DNA from 2 places in the Variovorax arabinosiphilus genome. Region 1 is predicted to be linked to the other one. Evidence: predicted binding sites of a transcription regulator. Region 1 holds the regulator's gene; the other holds the start of a gene.
The links. Region 1 encodes LexA, which represses DNA repair genes until DNA is damaged. Its sites were predicted from a motif close to ACTGTATNNNNATACAGT; they were not measured.

Region 1 (4,187 bases):
TCTGGAGCTGTTCGATCCGGCCATCGAGGCCGAGATCGCGCCCCGGCCGCGCCGTCGGCGTTAAAGCCGCAGCGACGCCCTCAGCGTCGAACCTGCAGGGCGCCGGGGTTCACGATGTTGGTGGGATTGCCCTTGATGAAGCTCACCACGTTGTCGAAGGCCTGGCCGAAGTACATCTCGTAGCTGTCCTGCTCGACATAGCCGATGTGCGGCGTGCAGATGCAGTTCTCCAGACGCAGCAGCGCGTGACCCTGCAAGGGCGGTTCGCTTTCGAACACGTCGATCGCCGCGATCCCGGGCCGGCCACGGTTGAGGGCGGCCAGAAGGGCGTCGGGCTCGACCAGCTCGGCACGCGAGGTGTTCACGAACAGGGCGGTCGGCTTCATTCGCGACAGGTCTTCCAGCGTGACGATGCCGCGCGTGTCGTCGTTCATGCGCAGATGCACCGTGAGGACGTCGGCGGCGGCGAAGAAGGCCTCGCGGCTCGGCGCGACCTGGAAGCCGTCGGACCGGGCGAGGTCACGGCTCTGTTCGCGGCCCCAGATCACCACCTGCATGCCGAAGGCCTGGCCGTAGCGCGCCACCAGCTGCCCGATGCGGCCGTAACCCCAGATGCACAGCGTCTTGCCCTTGAGCACCGAGCCCAGTCCGAAGTTCGGCGGCATCGAGGCCGACTTGAGGCCGGACTGCTGCCACGCGCCGTGCTTGAGGTTGCTGATGTACTGCGGAAGCCGCCGCATCGCCGCCATGATCAGCGCCCACGTCAGCTCGGCCGGCGCAAGCGGCGAGCCGCTGCCCTCGGCCACCGCGATGCCCTGTTCGGTGCAGGCGGTGACGTCGATGTGCTTGCCGACCCGGCCGGTCTGGGAAATGAGCTTGAGCTTGGGCAGCTTCTCGATCAGCTGGCGGGAAATCTGGCTGCGCTCGCGGATCAGGACGATCACGTCGGCGTCTTTCAAGCGCACCGACAGTTGGCCGATGCCCTTGACCGTGTTGGTATAGACCTTCGCCGCGTAGGCATCGAGTTTGGCGGCGCATTGCAACTTGCGCACCGCGTCCTGGTAGTCGTCGAGGATCACAATGTTCATGGCGTGCCATTGTGCCTCGCGCCGTGCGAAAGCCCGCAGCGGCGCGCCGTGGTGCGCGCCACATGCCAGAGATCAAGGCCTCTGCAGGGCGCGCTTGCAGGTGCGCGCCCGAATGCGGGTCAGTGCAGCGGACGCGCGCCGCGCACGGTGTCGGCCGCCTCGAGTGCCGCGAGGCGGTCGAGTTCGGCACACACGTCCGCCATCCGGCCGGAGATCACGACACGGCCGGCGCGCCGGTCCGGCTGTTGCGCGTCGACCGTGCGGACCACGCGCAGCGGACGCGCCGCCACCGGTGGATGCGCGTGCCCCGGGGTGGTGGTGCCAGCGCGCTGCGCGCAGGCTGGTCGTACGGCCACATAGCGCAGGTCGGCGTGGGCGTCGAAACTGACGTCGCGGCGCACGCGGCGCTCCGGCATCCAGCGGTGGGCGAGCGACTGCAGCGGGGTGAGCAGATCGACGAAAGTGAGCAGAACGATTCCCATGCGAACTCCAAGGTCAGAGGTTGAACACAGGCAGGATTGCTTGATGGGACTGCGCCAGGGTGATGGCCTGATTGCCATACGCCCGCCACCTGTCGCAGCCCTTGCGATGCGTTACATCAACATGGTGTTGCGGATCAGCCCGACGGCCAGGCCTTCGATCTCGAAGGGCTCGCCGGGCTGGACCACGATGGTCGGGTAGTCGGGGTTCTCGGCATGCAGCTCGATCACCTGCTTGTTGCGTTTGAGGCGCTTGACGGTCACTTCGTCGCCCAGGCGCGCGACCACGATCTGGCCGTTGCGCGCTTCCTTGGTCGACTGAACGGCCAGCAGGTCGCCGTCCATGATGCCGGCATCGCGCATCGACATGCCGCGCACCTTGAGCAGGTAGTCCGGCTGATGCTGGAACAAGGTGTTCTCGACGTAGTAGGTCTGGTCCACATGCTCCTGCGCGAGGATCGGCGAACCCGCCGCCACGCGGCCCACCAGCGGCAACGCCAGCTGGGCCATGCCCGGCAGCGAGAGCGAGAACTGGTTGTCGCGCGACTCGTTGAGCGAACGCAGCGCGTCGCCCTTGAGCCGAATGCCGCGGGAGGTGCCGCTGAGCAGTTCGATCGCGCCCTTGCGTGCCAGCGCCTGCAGGTGTTCTTCCGCCGCATTGGCCGATTTGAAGCCCAGTTCGGCCGCGATTTCGGCACGCGTCGGCGGCGCACCGGTCTGCGCGATGGTGCTGCGGATCAAGTCCAGAATCTGCTGCTGACGGGCGGTAAGCTTGACGGCGAACTGCATGTGAACTCCTTGGTGCTGGTTGCATATCCAGTACCTGTATTTTTAAACAGTTTCCTGGACTTTGCAAGACATGGTGAACAAAAGCAACCCGGGCGCGCTCGGCGTGCTGGTCCTGGGCACGGGCGGCACGATCGCCGGACGGGCGGCGTCCGCCGCCGACAACGTCGGCTACACGGCAGGCGAGGTCGGTGTCGATGTCCTGCTGCAGGGGCTCGATCCGCCGCCGGGCCTGCCGGTGTGGGCCGAGCAGGTCGCGCAGCTGGACAGCAAGGACATGGACTTCGAGGTCTGGCAGGCGCTCGCAGCCCGCTGCGCCGAGGCGCTGGCGCGCGACGATGTGGGTGGCCTCGTCATCACGCACGGCACCGACACGCTGGAGGAAACCGCGTTCTTCCTGCAGTCCGTGCTGAGCCCCGTCAAGCCGGTGGTGCTCACCTGCGCGATGCGGCCGGCGAGTGCACTGGTGCCCGATGGCCCGCAGAACCTGCGCGACGCGATCAGCCTCGCGGCCTGGCCGGGCGCGACGGGCGTGACAGTGGTCTGCGCCGGCGCGGTCCATCGGTCGCTCGACGTGCAGAAGGTGCACACCTACCGCTTGGACGCCTTCGATTCGGGCGACGCCGGGCCGCTGGGCTATATGGAGGAGGGCGCCCTCCGTGCGCTCCGTGCGTGGCCCGAGCCGCAGGGCGCTTCGGCGGCACGCCTCGACGCCGTCATCGCGACCGAACCGTTTGCGTGGCCACGGGTCGAGATCCTGACCAGCCACGCAGGCGCGCAGGGGCTGCTCATCGATGCGCTCGTGCAGGCACGGCGGTCCGGCGGTGCCCACGCGGTCGACGGCCTCGTGCTGGCGGCGACGGGCAATGGCACGCTGCACCACACGATCGAGACCGCGGCCCTGCGCGCACAGGCGGCGGGCATCGCGGTGTTGCGCGCCACGCGTTGCGCACAGGGACGCATCGTGGGCACCTCCGGCGCGGCGATTCGCGACGCCGGTGCGCTCACGCCGGTGAAGGCGCGCGTCGCGCTGATCCTGGAGTTGCTGGTGGCACGCGCGCACTGACGACTGCGTGCTGAGCGGGAAGCGCTGCCGCGACCGATCCCCACGGAGGTTTTTGTTTGGCCAAGCTGGACCCTCTGAATACCTCACGCTACTGGCACGTTCCCGACCTGCCGGGCATGGACATGCTGCACGCGGACTTCACGACGCACGACTATGCGCCGCACGTGCACCATTCCTTCGTGATCGCGCTGACCGAAGCCGGAGGCTCGGAATTCAAGAGCCGCGGCCGAACGGGCATGGCCCATCCACAAGCGCTCCTCGTGTTCAACCCGGCCGAACCCCATTCGGGTCGCATGGGCGGCAGCGCCCGTTGGCGGTACCGGTCCTTCTATCTGGCCGAGCCGGGCATCCGGCACCTGATGACCACCCTGGGGATCGATCACACCCGGTACTTCGGGTCGAACACTGTTTGCGATGAAGCGCTCATCGCCAGCTTTCTGGAACTCCATCGCGCCCTCGATGGAAACAGCGCACCGTGCGACCCCCTGCGGCAGCAGGAGCTGTTCGTTCACAGCTTCGGAACGCTCTTCCAGAACCACGCACAGCCCGGGCAGCGCGTGCTGCCGGCACCTGCGGAGGCTCGCGTCCTAGCGCCGGTGCTGGAACTGCTGCGCGACGCCTTCACGGAACGGTTGACCCTCGAACAGATGGCGGCGATCGCCGACCTGACGCCGTTCCAGCTGATCGGGGCGTTCAACCGGACGATCGGACTGACGCCCCATACGTACCTGACGCAACTGCGCCTCAGGGCGGCGATCGTTCACCTCG
Region 2 (4,187 bases), 450 kb from region 1:
AGCCCCTGCAGGAACCAGCGCACCTCGCCGGACGAAAAGCAGCGCGATGGCCGTTCGCGGAAGACCCACACCAGCCCCGCTTCGGGGCTCTCGGCGATGTAGTAATCGCGCACCGCCGGGCGGCCGCCTTCGTCGTCACTGCCGTCGTTCCACCAGCCGGCTTCGAGCCGCTGCGGGCCGACCAGGCTGCAGAGGCGCCCCTGGTACCACGGATGGCCGTCGCGCATCTCCAGGGGCAGGGGCTCGCGCAGCAGCCAGGGCGGAAACAGCGCATCGGGTTGCCGGGCCATCGTGTCCGCGGACGTGGCGGGTTTCGGCGTCACCGGCGCCCCCCCCTTGCGCAGCGCCGGCCGCCAGCCCTGCATGCCTTCGGGCCGGTGGTCGGCCTGCGCCACCGGCACCAGCACCTCGCGCGCGCCCAGCCGGGCGCTGAGCCGCTCGACCAGCTCGTGCAGCTTGTCGCCCTTGCGGTTGTCCTCGGGCAGGAAGCTGGTGCTGGCGCCGGCCCAGGGCGTGGTTTCGAGGGAACGCAGGCGCAGCCAGCTCGCGGGCGCGGCCAGCTGCGTGAGCGCGAGCCGCTCGCTCATCAGGCGGCGCAGGTGCGCCATGTCCTGCGTGGGCTCGGCGGTACGCACGGTGATGTGCTGGTGCGGCGGCAGGTTCACGCCGTTGTAGCGCTTGAGGTCGAGCGTCCATTCCAGTTCCAGCGCCAGCACGCCGCGCTGGCGTACGCGCAGCCACACCTGCAGCGCCGCCAGCAGCCGGTTGGCCGACCACATCAACTCATGCGCGTTTTCGGCCAGGGCGGGCAGCTCCAGCTTCTGCTCGAAGGCATCGGGCAGCGTGAGCCAGGTGTGACGCTCGGGGCGCAGGCCCCAGGCCCTGTCGAGCGCCTCGCGCAGCGCTGCGCCGAAGCGCCGCGACAACCCGCCGCGCGGCAGCGCTGCCACGTCGCCCCAGGTGCGACAACCCATGCGCGCCAGCACGTCGAGATGTTCGCGCGCGGCCGTCAGCGTGTGCAGCGGCAAGGCCGCCGGGATGTCGACCGGCGGTTGCTGGCCGAGCGCGAACAGGCGCAGCCGTGCCAGCGCGACCAGGCTGGTGGCGCCTTCGACTTTCTGGAGGCGGCTGTGCGGCACCGGGTTGTCGGTGACCATCAGCCGCATCAATCCCTGACGCCCGCCCCACAGCCGTTCGCAGGCCGAGACCTCGAGCACCAGCGCCTCGTCGAGCCAGGCCACGCGCGGCGTGTAGCGCAATGCCCACCAACCCAGGGCCTCGAGGGACAGCGGCAGTTCGGGGGCGGGCCGGACGGGCGCAGCGCTGTCGGAAGAAGGCACGGCCGCATCGTCTTCAGGCCGCCACCGCAAGGCGATCCACTGCATGGGTGCCCTCCTCTCTGCGCCTGCTGCGCACATCGAGGCGCACGACGGTCGCGCCCTGGACAGGGGGGATCTGGATGGCGTTCTGCCGCTCGCGACGCTGGCGCCGCCACTGGCTGGCCGTCAGCAGCGCCACCATGCGTTCGCTGCGGGCCGGCAAGCTCAGCGGCTGCGCGAGCGGTGGGCCGCGTCGCTTGAGCAGGTGCACGTCCATCTGCCCGCCGTCGGCCGCCACCAGTTGCAGGCGCAGCCGTGCCGGCGAGGCCGACTGCGCCACGGCCTCGGGCCGCATCACGAACAGCAGCGCCTCGTGCTGCGCGGCCGCCAGTTGCAGGCGGCGCAACTCGCCCACCCGCGCTTGCGGCAGCCAGGCCATGACGGCCGCCACGTCGGCACAGCGCAAGGCCTGTTCGCAGGCCCACATCCGGGCCGCCGATGCCTCACTGCGCACCCACAGGAGCGCCTCCAGGGGCAACCCACCGGCCACCAAGGCGGGCCCGAAAGGCTCGTGCGGCGCACCGATCAGCACCACCGGTCCACCGCGCATGGCCACGGCTCGGGCCAGCGCAGGCAGCAGCAAGGGCCAGACATGCGCCTCCGGCCGGTCCTGCAGCAGCTCGGTCATGGCACCCACCGGCCAGCCGCCGCCGGGCAGTTCGGCGTCGAGCGCCGGATGACCGGTGGCTTCCACCTGCGTGTCGGCCGCGCCCAGTTCGTCGCCGCGCCAGACCTTGTGTCGGGCGGAAGCAAAGGAAAAAGACGAGAGGGACGAGGAAAGGGAAGGCTGGCCCATGGCGGAATCGACTGTTAACTGTATTTTTATACAGTATTCTGCCGATGGGCAATGCCTTTCTGGTGACAGCGCATGTCCGCTCAGCGGACTCGCCGGAGTGCAGGCCGGCGCGTGCTCGTTCCTTTCGTCACCCGTCGCCGCCGAGCGTGCAATCTTTCACAGGTGCTGGCGGGCGAGATCGCCAGAATCGAGCCATGACCGTACTGGCCGACCTCTCCGATGACGAACTTTTCAGCCGTGCGAGAAGATGGCGTTCCGAAGCGATGAGAGGCAGCCTCCATGCCCGGGGCCACGCCCATGAGCACGAGGTCGAATTGCGGCGCCGGTCGGCCCGAACGATGTCGGTCCGCGTGCCCGCCGAGGCCCCGCAGCGCCCGCCCAAGCGGTCGCTGTTTCAGTTCTGGCGGTCCTGAGAACTCACCTGTTCACGCAAACCCGTGGTCGCTGTCCGTCTCCGACGATTCGCACACCGCGCCCGTCGAAAAGAGGAAGGTGCAGCCGCAGAGCGCGAACACCGCAAGAAGTGCAGCCGGTCCCACATACCGGACAAGCGCCGCGGACACGCCCATGCTGAGCGCATAAAGGAAAAGCTTGGTCATGGACCATGATGCAGCGACGGCCTGGATTCGGGGGATGCACCCAAGGGAAAGCACCATTCTCGAATTCCCGAAGGGAGCCTTGCAAAAGTAGCCCGAAGGTTCTAGAGCAGCCGCCTTTCGTTACGCAAGGCGACCTTTCACGCCCGAACGTCCTCCGCGACCGCGTGCGGCACGGCGCTCAAGCGTCCACGCACCGAGCAGGTCGGCGGGCGACACTGGAGATAATGAAACGCCACGCTGGCGCCCTTCTCTTACGCCAACCTCCAGAGTGTTCCTTTCGTGATCCAACAGATTGTTCCCGGCCGTGCGGCCCGGCGCGGCAGCGGCGGCATCACGCTCAGCGACGTGTCCAAGCTGGCGGGCGTCTCGACCATCACCGTCTCGCGCGCACTCAACACGCCCGACCTGGTGTCGCCGGACACGCGCGAGAAAGTGCGTGCGGCGGTCGAGCGCACCGGCTACGTGCCCAACCGCCTGGCAGGCGGCCTGGCGTCGAACCGCAGCCGGCTGGTCGCAGCGCTGGTGCCCACCATCGCCGGCCCGGTGTTCCTCGAAACCATCCAGGCGCTGACCGAGGCCCTCGACGAGGCCGGCTACCAGCTGATGCTCGGCCAGAGCGGCTACCACCACTCGCGCGAGGACGCGCTGATCGACGCCATCATCGGCCGCCGGCCCGACGGCATCGTGCTCACCGGCATCATGCATTCGGCCGAAGGCCGCCGCCGCCTGCTCGCCTCGGGCATCCCGGTGGTCGAGACCTGGGACCTGACGCCTACGCCGGTCGACATGCTGGTTGGCTTCTCGCACGAGAAGGTCGGCGCCGCCATCGCGCGCTTCCTGCATGGCAAGGGCTACCGCCACCCCGCGGTCGTCACCGGCGACGACCAGCGCGCCGACCTGCGGCGCGCCGGCTTCGAGCAGACGATGATGAGCCTGGGCGTGCAGAAGGTGGCGGTGCACACCGTGCCGGCCCCCACCACGCTGGGCAGCGGCCGCAGCGCGCTGGCCGAGTTGCTCAGGGCGCATCCGGAGACCGACGTGCTGGTCTGCAGCTCCGACGCGCTGGCCCATGGCGTGATCACCGAGGCGCATGCGCGCGGCCTGCGCGTGCCGGACGACCTGGGCGTGATGGGCTTCGGCGACCTCGCCTTCGCGCAACATGCGCACCCCGCCATCACGACCGTGCGCATCGACGGCACGGCCATCGGGCGGCAGGCGGCGCGCTTCATCGTCGAGCGCGCCAAGGGGGTCGAGGTCGCACAGAAGGTCATCGACCTGGGCTTCTCGCTGATCGAACGCGACAGCGTCTGACGCGCGCCCGCCGCCCTCCGCCTTCTGCGGACAGCCGCTGACAGCGGACACAACCGGGTTCGAGTTTCCGCACGACACCAGAGGTAAACCCTGGGGTTCAAT

Region 2: imuA (translesion DNA synthesis-associated protein ImuA) is a predicted target of LexA. The motif match lies at 2,193-2,210, and genes of this name have one in related genera.

The regions. Positions count from the first base shown of each region.
Region 1 is NZ_JASZYB010000001.1:1,000,072-1,004,258, reverse strand. Features, by position in the region: gene QTH86_RS04870 (type IV pilus assembly protein FimV) at 1-64, shown strand, start outside; gene QTH86_RS04865 (D-2-hydroxyacid dehydrogenase family protein) at 81-1,088, opposite strand; gene QTH86_RS04860 (hypothetical protein) at 1,208-1,570, opposite strand; gene lexA (transcriptional repressor LexA) at 1,682-2,356, opposite strand; gene QTH86_RS04850 (asparaginase) at 2,427-3,419, shown strand; gene QTH86_RS04845 (AraC family transcriptional regulator) at 3,476-4,187, shown strand, end outside.
Region 2 is NZ_JASZYB010000001.1:549,626-553,812, reverse strand. Features, by position in the region: gene QTH86_RS02630 (Y-family DNA polymerase) at 1-1,385, opposite strand, end outside; gene imuA (translesion DNA synthesis-associated protein ImuA) at 1,354-2,175, opposite strand; gene QTH86_RS02620 (hypothetical protein) at 2,370-2,588, shown strand; gene QTH86_RS02615 (hypothetical protein) at 2,601-2,774, opposite strand; gene QTH86_RS02610 (LacI family DNA-binding transcriptional regulator) at 3,054-4,085, shown strand.